Linked DNA regions of Catalinimonas alkaloidigena. The protein of the gene in region 1 binds, or shares a complex with, the protein of each later gene. Links are inferred from orthologs where the notes say so. Each region holds a gene or a part of one and is shown on either strand. Other genes may lie near its edges.

Region 1 (4,368 bases):
GGTACTGTGGTTAATTATGAAATTCAGTTAGCTTTCTCTGATGTATAAAATATTAAAACCTCTCAAGTTAATATCCTGAGAGGTTTTTTTGTGCAATAACCAATCTAATTTGCAAGTAATTAACTTACTAAAGTGTCCACATTTAGTAACGCCCTTACCTCATTAGCGATGCTATCGGCATCATAACCACATTCACGGTGAAGCTCAATTTGTTCTCCATGCTCAATGATATGATCGGGTATACCAAGTCTTTTTACCTGAGCTGAATAGCCGTGTTCAGCCATAAATTCCAGCACTGCACTGCCAAAACCTCCCATCAGGCAGCCATCTTCTACAGTAATCACTTTCTTATAGCGACCAAATACTTCGTGTAACATTTCTTCGTCTAATGGCTTGACAAAACGCATATCATAGTGCGCGGGATGCATTTCATCTATAGTAAGTTGCTTGCAGGCTTCAATAGCATAATTTCCAATATGGCCGATAGTAAGGATCGCTACTTCTTCTCCATCCTGTATTTTTCTTCCTTTGCCTACTTCTATTTGTTCCATTGGCGTTTGCCACTGAGGCATCACTCCTTGTCCACGGGGATAGCGGATGGTAAAGGGACCATCTTTGTACAAAGTAGCAGTGTACATCAGGTTTCTTAGTTCCGCCTCATTCATGGGGGCAGATACCACCATATAGGGTAGGCAGCGCATGTAAGCAAGATCATAAGCCCCATGATGCGTAGGACCGTCAGCTCCGGCTACCCCAGCTCTATCAAGACAAAAGATTACTGGTAACTTCTGTATGCAAACGTCGTGAATGACCTGATCATACGCCCGTTGCATAAAGGTGCTGTAGATATTACAAAAGGGAGTCAAACCCTGAGTAGCCAATCCGGCAGAAAAAGTGACCGCATGCTGTTCAGCTATACCCACATCAAAAGCACGGTCAGGCATGACCTTCATCATAATGTTGAGAGATGAGCCGGAAGGCATCGCAGGTGTAATGCCCATAATTTTTTTGTTTTGCTGGGCTAACTCTACAATTGTTTCTCCGAACACCTGCTGATATTTAGGCGGCTGAGGAACATCATACACTTTTTTGCGAATCTCACCCGTTACCTTATCAAATTTACCAGGGGCGTGCCATTTGGTCTGATCTTTTTCTGCTAATGAGTACCCTTTTCCTTTTACGGTTACACAGTGTAATATCTTGGGACCGGGAATCTTCTTAAGATCTTTCATCACATGTACCAGATGGTCCACATCATGGCCATCTACCGGACCAAAGTAACGAAGGTTAAGCGACTCAAAAAGGTTACTTTGCCTAAGCAGAAAAGCTTTAATACTGGTTTCTACCTTGGAAGCAACTTCCTGGGCACTCTTGCCAAACTTACTGATCTTGCCCAGCATCTTCCACACATCATCTCTTACCTTATTGTAAGTCTGGGAAGTCGTTATATCTGTCAAATAGTCCTTCAATGCGCCCACATTAGGGTCTATAGACATACAATTGTCATTGAGGACAATAAGTAAATTTGTATCGGCCACACCTGCATGATTCATGGCTTCAAAAGCAATTCCACCGGTCATGGCTCCATCACCAATTACTGCAATATGCTGCTTGTCTTCTAGTCCCTGATAATTGGATGCAACCGCCATGCCCAATGCGGCTGAGATAGAAGTTGAGGAATGCCCTACACCAAAAGCGTCATATTCACTTTCGCTACGTTTAGGGAAACCGGAGATTCCATTATAAATACGGTTGGTATGAAAGGTGTCACGGCGGCCGGTAAGAATTTTATGCCCATAGGCCTGATGCCCTACATCCCAGACCAGTTGATCGTAGGGAGTATTAAATACATGATGTAGTGCTATAGTAAGCTCCACCACACCAAGGCTAGCCCCAAAATGGCCGCCATATACAGATACGGTGTCAATGATGAATTGCCTTAGTTCCTGAGAGAGTTGGACTAGTTGGTTTTGATTGAGGGCTTTAACGTCAGCAGGGCTATTAATCTGGGCTAGAATCGGACCGGGCTTAATGAGCATGATGAAATTTTTCTTAAATGTATTTTTGAAACTATGACAATCAACGAATGTTTTACTTTTTTAAAACCCTTTTACCATAAATAAGGTGCAAAGGAACGATCTTTTTTCATAAGAGAACATTTATTGCATAATAATGTCATAAATTTGCTTAGATTTTATGCTAGTAAATTTACTGATTCATAAGATAAAAGAAAGACCCCGTGAGTTTTGAGATTAAACTTCCTCGCTTTGAAGGCCCCTTTGACTTGCTTCTCTTCTTTATTGAGAGAGATGAGCTGGATATACATGATATTCCAATATCTAAAATCACGGATGATTTTCTCAGCTACATAAGGCATTTAGAGGCTATGAATATTGAGGTCGCCAGTGAGTTTATCCTGGTGGCGGCTACACTTATGCGTATTAAAGCCAAGATGCTACTACCCCGTCCTGTGCTTAATGAAGAAGGAGAAGAAGTTGATCCGCGTGAGGAATTAGTAAAACATCTGCTTGAATATAAGAGGTATAAATCAGTTATCAAGGAACTGGCTGAGATGGAAGAAGAACGCGCTTTAAAACATGAACGCGGAAATCTTGTTCAGGAAATTAAGAAACTTGCAGAAACTAATAATGTAGAGGCTGAGCTTCAGGATGTAACCTTATATAAGCTATTAAAGGTGTTTGAACGTGTTACTCAGCGGTTTGAGCTTAAACAACGCGAAAAACCTCATCAGGTAGTACAATATCCATACACCATTTCCGGACAAAAAGGTTATATACTTAGCAATCTTCAGAATCGTAAAAGGGTATCATTTCAGGATATCATCAGTGACGATCCGAATAAGATAGCCGTCATTTTTAATTTTCTTGCGATCCTGGAATTGCTTCAACTGAATGAAGTAACCCTACAAATTGGCGAAGGCTTTAACAACTTCTGGGTATTAAAGAAGGAAGACGAAGATGTACGTGTTGACTAATGGATATTAATTCCAAAAAAATATTTAAAACGCTTAATCCTAATAAGATATGGATACCTGTGGCTATAGGTCTGGGTATCGTATTTTATATGTTTTACAGCGATCCCGACCTTACAGCAGACAAGCTAAACCTTATTTTTGAAGCTTCTATGCTTCCTATAGTACTAGCTCTTCTGGTTATTTTTGCCCGGGATGCCGGTTATGTATACCGTATCAAGACCCTTACGAATGACGAACTTTCCTGGGGCAGCAGTATTTATGTCATTATTTTTTGGGAATTTGCCTCAGCAGTGACGCCTTCTATTGTAGGAGGAACTTCAGTAGTCGTGTTTATTTTGGTAAAAGAAGGCATAAGCCTGGGAAAGTCCCTAGCCTATGTCATGCTGACAGCTATTCTGGATAACCTCTTCTTTGTGCTGGTGGCCCCTCTGGCCTTGCTCTTTACTGCCCAGGAGCTTTTTCCTGATGCCAGCGAGATGGAAGTGAAGCTGGGGAATAGCCTGCAGGTTCTTTTTCTGATCAGCTATGTGCTCATCACAGTCTATACATTTTTTATGTTCTATGCCATATTTATAAGGCCGAGAGGCTTTAAATGGCTGTTGCTCAGAGTGAGCTCCATAAGCTTTTTGCGTCGTTGGAGGCATGCGGCGAGTAAGCATGGGGATGAAATCATTATAGCTTCAGAGCTACTCCGAGGTAAGAGGTTTAGCTATTGGGCCAAAATCGTAATCGCTACTTTTTTAATTTGGTCGGCACGCTATCTCATGCTCAACTGCCTGATCGCAGCTTTTACCAATGTTACTCCCATGGAACACCTGCTGATCTTCTGCAGACATCTGATGATGTGGATCACCATGCTCATCTCACCTACACCGGGTAGTAGTGGTACAGCTGAGTTCTTTTTTACGCAGTTTTTTACCGAGTTTTTGGGGGATTATACTTTTGTAACCAACATTCTTTGGAGAATGCTTTCTTACTATCCCTACCTGATTCTGGGAGCAATTTTTCTTCCTAAATGGATCAGAAGAGTATTTTTTAAAAAGAAGTCCTCCAAAGTAGCACAGCAATAAAAAAAGGAAGACATTTATATGCCTTCCTTATTTAAATTTCTTTTCAGTATTTCTTCGGAGTAAAACTAGAAGCGTTCTGTCCCTGCAAAGAAGAAGTTACCTTCATTAGCGGCGGTCTCATCCGCATCAGAACCATGCACGGCATTGGCTTCAATAGACTTTGCAAATAATTTACGGATGGTTCCTTCCGCTGCGTCAGCGGGATTAGTAGCACCGATCAGTTTACGAAAGTCTTCCACCGCATTGTCTTTTTCCAAAATCATGGCGATGATGGGCCCGGAAGACATATAAGTAGTAAGGTCT
Region 2 (7,203 bases), 660 kb from region 1 along the record:
AAAAAGGAGTATGAGGAGGCAATGAATATCCACTTCTGGGCACCTTATCACCTGATGGAAGCTTTATTACCGGAGATGAAGAAGAAAAGAGAAGGACGAGTTGTTAATATTGCTTCTCTGGCTGGTAAAGTAGTGGTGCCCCATCTGGCTCCCTACTCAGCCAGTAAACATGCGCTGGTAGGCCTGTCAGAAAGCCTTCATGCTGAAATGCAAAAGCACAACATCTACATTACTACTGTGTGTCCCGGTCTAATGCGTACCGGTAGTCTACAGCACATGGTGCATAAAGGGCAGCATAAGAAGGAGCATGCTTTGGCGGAAATTCTTGCTTCTCAACCCTTTACTTCTATGGATGCTAAAAAGGCTGCTGAATCCATTGTAAGTGCCTGTAAACATGGTGAGACTTCGCTGATCATTCCTTTACAGGCCAAAGCTATCACAGCAGCTAATGGGCTTTTTCCCGGTTTGGTGGCGGATGTTATGGGTTTGGTGAACCGTATCCTGCCCAGTCCCGGTGGCATTGGTCAGAAAAGGGCTAAGGGCACTAACAGTAAATCCGACTGGGTGCCTGCCTTGCTGGAAGCAGTGACAGATAGAGCGGCCCGAAGGAACAATGAATATTGATAGCTCATTAAAATAGTCCTTTCTATGGTCATTCATGCGCCACAGCTGTTGCAAGTGATCACCGGAAATTTTGCCCGGGCTATTACGCTTTATCCTTTTGTATTTGTAAGGCATGAAAGGGATAGGAATGATCCGATACTGCTCAACCATGAGAGGATACATCTCCGGCAGCAGCGTGAGTTGCTGGTCTTTCCTTTCTACTTATGCTACCTGTTAGAATATGGTATAGGCAGGCTCAAAGGCAGAACCCACCGGCAGGCTTATGAGCAGATCAGTTTTGAAAGAGAAGCCCATATCCATGAGCGTGATTTCACCTACCTCAAAAAGCGGAAACTCATGGCCTTTAGAAATTATTATGGGCGTAAGCTTACTTAAAACAAACTCAAAACCCATTAAATTAATCATAGAAATTGTTTGCCTGAAGTTCTATAAATGATAATCTTAAAGGGTAGCTACCATAATTGGTTAGTAGGCACAGTAAAAAAAATTTTACTTAACAGCATCTACGTAAAGAGACAAATATCGTCCGTGATTATCAACCCGGGTCCTGTAATCTATTCTAAGGGCTTCTTCTTGACTCTGATTATGATCACTCTCAACCACTTTATCAAAACCGGCTTGAATAAGTAATGCTTTCATAGTCTCAAAATCATAGCCATATTTATGTTCACCTTCCTGTTGTAGCGCATACATAAGATGATCAAGCTTACTTTTGCACCAGGCAGGGTGCATCTCTTTTTGAATCGCAAAGAAAGCCTCATCGTTTTCAGCGTAAGCCTTTATTATTTTTTCAATACCCGGCACAATGATTCTTAATGTACCTCCGGGTATAAGTATACGATAGGATTCTTTAACAATTGCCAAAGCTGTATCAGGGTAGTCAATATGTTCTAAAAAATGTGACGTATAAATATATCGTACAGAGTTGTTTTTAAATTTTTTTAGCCCACCCGGTAGTTTCATTGTAAGGATTCTTGCACCTACAGCCATATCAAGATTAAACCACCCATCTATTGTGGTCTTTCCACTTCCTAAGTTTAATCTTAAATCGTTTTTGGCAATAGCTTCTTCAATGGATTTTTTATGCCACATGTAGGATAAGGTTGCATATATTTTAAACAAAATGCCAATATTCATTGCAGACCTTATGCTCTGTTTAAGTAGGCTCATAATATTAGTAAGCTATTGTTATAACTATATAATGATTATTTACTTGATGAGCAATTCCGGAGCACAATAAAATGAGGCTAAATGCCCTTGTATACAGGTTCTATTATTTCAAATTATAAAAGGGCTCTTGAAGTCCTGTGATGCAAAGAATAAATGTAATGACAAAACATCGCCACTTTATTATTCATAAGCCATTCGGTTATCTGTCGCAGTTTGTTAACAACCAGAACAGGAGGAAAAACAAAAAGCTGTTGGGAGCACTCTATAACTTTCCTGAAAGCATAATGGCCATTGGTAGATTAGATGAGGACTCCGAAGGTTTATTATTACTTACTACAGATGGTAAAGTAAGTGCGCTGGTGCGATCTAAGAAGATAGAAAAGGAATATTATGTACAGGTAGACGGTCAAATTACCCTTGAAGCTGTAGCGCGCTTGAAGGCAGGGGTAGAAATAGCGATAAACGGCAAAAAATATCTGACCCTGCCATGTGAGGCTGCTCGTCTGGAGCCAGCCCCAGAATTTGAGCCAAGGGCAAAAAAGATAAGAGACGAAAGGCACGGCCCAACAAGCTGGTTGTCAATCACCATCACCGAAGGAAAGTTCAGGCAGGTTCGTAAAATGACTGCTTCGGTGGGTTTTCCTACCTTAAGATTAATTCGGGTACGTATCGGAGGTATTACCTTGGATAATCTACACTCAGGTGAAGTGGTTGAAGTAGATCGTTTTGACCTTGGTAAAGAGTATTGAGAAGGAATATATTTCATGCTCGGTACATACCTGTGTGGGGAGGATACAATGTGAGTTGCGAAAAGATGATTTTTGACATACGTAAAAAAATACTCAACAGCATATGGGCAAATGTCGGTTTTGATGGATGAGCATGGTCTACTGGCTGACCTTTCCAGAGGCTAGGCGTGAGCATGTCAAGTAGATCGGGCGGAGGACATTGAAGTACAGCTTGCTATGAAACGCCTCTATAATCGAATCGTAAGGGACACGACGATGCGTCCTACGATTACAATATGCAGGGTGCTCGTAAAGGCAGACTGAGAAGTCCGACTTTTTTGATTTTGAGGCTTCAGGACCAATAGGATACAGGTTCCAGAAAGTGGCTGGGTACTTTTTATTTCACTTTGGTACTGGCTATCCTGAAGTTATCTGCCTGGGGCTGGGCTTTGCTTTTCTCTATTCAGGTGCAAGCTCAAACTCCCTCAGGTCTACCGGTACTACCTTGGAAACGCCCTGCTCGATCATGGTTACCCCATAGATGATATCGGTGCTGGCCATCGTACGCTTGTTGTGGGTCACGATGATGAACTGAGAGTCCTTACTGAAGGTCTTGATGATGTTGTTGAACTTGTCAATATTGGCATCATCCAGTGGTGCGTCTACCTCATCAAAGATACAGAATGGCGCGGGCTTGAGCAGGTAGATCGCAAACAGCAAAGAAGTAGCGGTCAGCGTTTTCTCTCCTCCCGAAAGCTGGTTGATGGTCAGCGGGCGCTTTCCTTTAGGCCGGGCAATGATGTCAATACTGGACTCTAAGGGATCATCAGGATTGGTCAGCTTAAGGTCGCAGTCATCCTCTTCGGTAAACAATGAACGGAACACCTTCACAAAGTTTTCCTTAATCTTTTCGTAAGCTTCCATGAAAGTAGCACGGGCTACGGTATCAATTTCTTCAATCGTTGTGATTAAAGATTCCTTAGCCTGCAGGAGGTCTTCTTTTTCATTGTTGATAAAATCATAACGCTCTTTGATCTCTTCATAGGCCTCCATCGCCATAGGGTTGATGGGTCCGATACGCTGTAAACGATCTTTAATTTTGGTGAGCTTCTCCCGGAGTGCCTCAGGGTCAACATTCGCTTTTTCCTCTTCAGAAACCTGCTCTTTCATGAGCTCGTCCAGGTCCAGCTCAAACTCTACGGAAAGCCTTTCCTTTACGCCACTCAGCTCCAGTTTGGTGCTGTTGAGCTGGTTCTGAATTTCCAGCACCAGAGAGTCGCTGTTTTCTCGCTGGTTACGGATTTCGCGGGTTGCTTTTTCGTTCTTATCAATCTCACCTCGAACGGAGTAATAGTCTTTCTCCGCCTCATTAACGCCTATCTCAATCTGCTCTTTCTCCTCATACATGGCCAGCAGCTCATCTTCACTCACATCGCTGCTTTCCAGCAGTTGTTTGATGCTCGCTTCACTTTCTTTAAGGGCCTGCTGGTTTTTAGCAATATTGTTTTCGCTGCTTTGATAAGCCTCTTCTTTAAAACTGATCTCCTGTGAAATACTGCTCACACGGTTTTCCTGCTGATAAAACTGTATGTTCTCCTGGTTGAAGTTAGCAGACTTTTCACTCAGTATTTCGTTTTCTTCAGCCAGCCTTTCTTTAAGCGCTTTGATTTTACTCTCCTGCTTGATCAGTTCTTCTTCCTTTTCAGCTACCTGCGGTTCCAACTCGGCACAGGCTTCATGCAACTCCTGAATGTGGTCTTCGGTGTCCACCCGCTTTTGAGCATTGCTGGATAGCATTTCAGCCATCTGCTCCTTTTTGGTCTTCACTGAAACAAATTCCTGGCTAATCTGGCTGATCTCTTTTTGCAAAGAAGCGATAGCTTCTTTGGGAGAGCTTTGCTTGAGGCTGGATAACTGCAACTGTTTCTCCTGTATGCTTTGCTGCTGGGCTTCTACCTCTTTTTCCAGTTCTTTGAGTTGTGCCTTAAGCTTCTCCATATTTTTGGCACGCCCGATACGTTTACCTTCAAATAGGCCAACGGAACCTCCCGCCATGCTGAAGGGGTGCTGCACAATGCGCCCATCTTTGGTGATAAAAGAAGCCTCTTTATCTTCAGGAATGGTAAAATCACCATTGACAATATAGGCATTGTTAAGTACGTACTGCACAAGAGCCTGATAAGCGGGGTCATATTCTACGATCTCAGCAGCGGATACCGCATGATCAAAAGTTTTGCTGGCAGCAGGCTTAAAATGTTCAAACTCATCCAGGATAAAGAAATTAGCTTTGCCTTTAGATGCATCACTCAAAAGGTTAATGGCTTCCAAAGCCTCAGCACGACTTTGCACTACGTAGTAGTTCATGTACTGGCTGAGGTAGTTTTCTATACACACCCGGTACTCCTCACCACAGCTAATGATATCTGAAAGCAGCGGTGCTTTCTTGGCCCACTCAATATTTTTCTTGATAAACTTGATAGCATCAGGGAAACCTTCCAGGTTATCCACCAGAGACTTGGTAAGGTTATATTCATTCTGCAGTGCGTCGCGGGTACGGTTGGTCTTAGAAAGTTCTTCCTTATTCGCCTCTATACTTTCGGCCAGGGATTCCATGCGCTGCTGCAGATCCTGCTCCGCCTGCTCGGCTTCGGTGAGTTCGTCTCTGAGTGTCTGCAATTCATCTTCCAGTTCGGCAGCCCGTTCGTCGTAGCGGCTCATATCAGCCTGCTGAGCGCTGGTATCGGCAGAAGTTTTTTCCAGATCCTGGCGGGTAGCGCTTAGCTGCATTTGCTTGATCTCCAGTGTCTTTTTGATCTGGTAGACTTCATCCTGCTTCTCTCTTAGCGCACCGTCTGCCTGATTGACTTCTTCTTTCAGCGCATTGGTCTTAGTCTTGTACTCTTCGTATTCCTGCTTGAGTTGGGCTACCTTGTCTTTGGTGATCTCCAGGTTTTCGGCCGCTTCTGATCGCTGCCAGCGTAGCCCTTCCAGGCTTTCGCTGATCTGGTCAATATTATAACGGTCACGCTCTAACTGTTCCGTAAGCTGTAGCTCCCTGTCTTTAAGCAGGCGCATCTTTTCATTCTTTACCTGCTTATCACTCTCGTAGTTGCGAATCTGCTCCACGTGCTGGTTCAGCGATTTTTGGCGGGAAGAAAGCAGTTTTTCTTTATTGACCAGATCAGTTTTGAGCTGCTCTATCAGCGCGTCACTTTCACTGAGTTGGCGGTTGAGGCTGAGCTTGCGGTCACTTTCTGCTTCCAGTTGCTTATGCAGGTTTTGTAATTTTTCCCTTTGCGAACTGACCGTTACTTTGGCGAGCTGTACACTCAGGTTTTTATATTCCTCTTTGGTCTTATAATATTTTTCTGCCTGCTTGGCCTGCTTCTCAAGTGATTTTAAATTTTTCTCTATCTCGTAGAGCAGGTCTTCCACCCGCTCCAGGTCAGCATCCGTGTCTCCTAATTTTCGCAGCGTCTCTTTTTTGCGGGTACGAAACTTGCTGATACCGGCGGCTTCCTCAAACAGGTTACGGCGAGAGTTGTCTTTATCATTAAGAATCTCATCTACCATCTTCAGCTCAATGATGGCATAGCTGTTGGAAGCGATACCCGTATCCATGAAGAGGTTGGTGATATCCTTCAGGCGGCAGGTAACGCCGTTCAGCATATATTCGCTGTCCCCTGAGCGATAATAGCGGCGGGTGATGGTCACCTGGGTGTATTCGGTAGGGATAAGGTTTTTGGTGTTGTCAAAGGTGAGCGAAACCTCAGCCATCTGGGTGGCTTTACGCTTTTTGGTACCGTTAAAGATGATGTTCTCCATCTTGTCGGAGCGAAGCATACGGGTCTTCTGCTCTCCCAGTACCCAACGTATAGCATCTACCACATTAGACTTACCGCAGCCATTGGGACCGACCACACCGGTAATCCCCTTGTCAAAGTTAATGATAACTTTGTCTGCGAAACTCTTAAAGCCTTTGATCTCAAGTCGTGTTAACTGCATAGCATCTCCTGCGGAAAAGGGACAAACTTAAAAATAATTTTTAGATTTGTTAAGTTAAAAGTCGGTTAAAAAAGCCACTTTTTCCTGTGTTAAAGACATTTTTTTTCTTTAACTATAACACTAATAACATAATGTTATTGTTTTAGTCAAAATACTAATCTGGGTTAGTAAAATATTGAACGCTCAGCATAATTGAAGCATTTTTATGGATGAATTAATACAAATCGCGCTCTTTGTCCTCTTTGCCCTCTTCTCACTAGGGTCTAATCTTTTGAACAGGCGAAAGAAGCAGCAGGCGGAAACACGTAAGGCAGAGGAAGAAACTGAAGCTGAGACAAGGCGTCCTAGAAGAAGGCCGGAAGTAAGCTCACCGGATGAGCCTGAGCCTGAGCAAAGAGAGCAGCCTACTACTTTTGAAGAAATATTGAGAGAGCTTACCGGGGAGAGTCCCCGACAGGAGAGTCCCCGACCCAAAAGAAAGCCTGAACCACAGATGGAAAATGAAGCAGAAGAGGATGATTATGAACACCCTTTCTCTTCAAGAAAAGTCGATGAGGAAGTTGAAAAGGGAAGAAGAAAAGTCGAGCAAAGAGCGGAATCATTTGATAGGTATAAGGAGAAAGGGAAAAAGTATCAGGGGCAGGTAGCGCAGAAGATCAGCGATAAAATCAACATA

What was found. The genes of interacting proteins can lie anywhere in the genome.
Region 2: the proteins of OKW21_RS27275 (region 1) and smc are in contact, whole or in part, in a crystal structure (PDB 3ZGX), measured with the Bacillus subtilis proteins. The link is inferred for Catalinimonas alkaloidigena from one-to-one orthologs.

The regions. Positions count from the first base shown.
Region 1 is NZ_JAQFIL010000001.1:6,749,961-6,754,328, reverse strand. What follows is about bases 1,341-4,117. They hold OKW21_RS27275 (segregation and condensation protein A), read left to right. Parts: upstream 1,341-2,239; coding sequence 2,240-2,995; downstream 2,996-4,117. Other genes in these bases: OKW21_RS27270 (lysylphosphatidylglycerol synthase transmembrane domain-containing protein), read left to right, coding at 2,995-4,065; dxs (1-deoxy-D-xylulose-5-phosphate synthase), read right to left, coding at 1,341-2,039. In the rest of the region: OKW21_RS27285 (PspC domain-containing protein), read left to right, coding at 1-31; more of dxs, read right to left, coding at 120-1,340; OKW21_RS27265 (nucleoside-diphosphate kinase), read right to left, coding at 4,131-4,368. UniProt on the Bacillus subtilis protein: Participates in chromosomal partition during cell division. May act via the formation of a condensin-like complex containing Smc and ScpB that pull DNA away from mid-cell into both cell halves.
Region 2 is NZ_JAQFIL010000001.1:6,088,297-6,095,499, reverse strand. What follows is about bases 2,782-6,886. They hold smc (chromosome segregation protein SMC), read right to left. Parts: upstream 6,528-6,886; coding sequence 2,982-6,527; downstream 2,782-2,981. Other genes in these bases: OKW21_RS24650 (hypothetical protein), read left to right, coding at 6,733-6,886. Outside these bases: OKW21_RS24675 (SDR family NAD(P)-dependent oxidoreductase), read left to right, coding at 1-624; OKW21_RS24670 (hypothetical protein), read left to right, coding at 649-999; OKW21_RS24665 (class I SAM-dependent methyltransferase), read right to left, coding at 1,114-1,716; OKW21_RS24660 (pseudouridine synthase), read left to right, coding at 1,953-2,543; more of OKW21_RS24650, read left to right, coding at 6,887-7,203. UniProt on the Bacillus subtilis protein: Required for chromosome condensation and partitioning.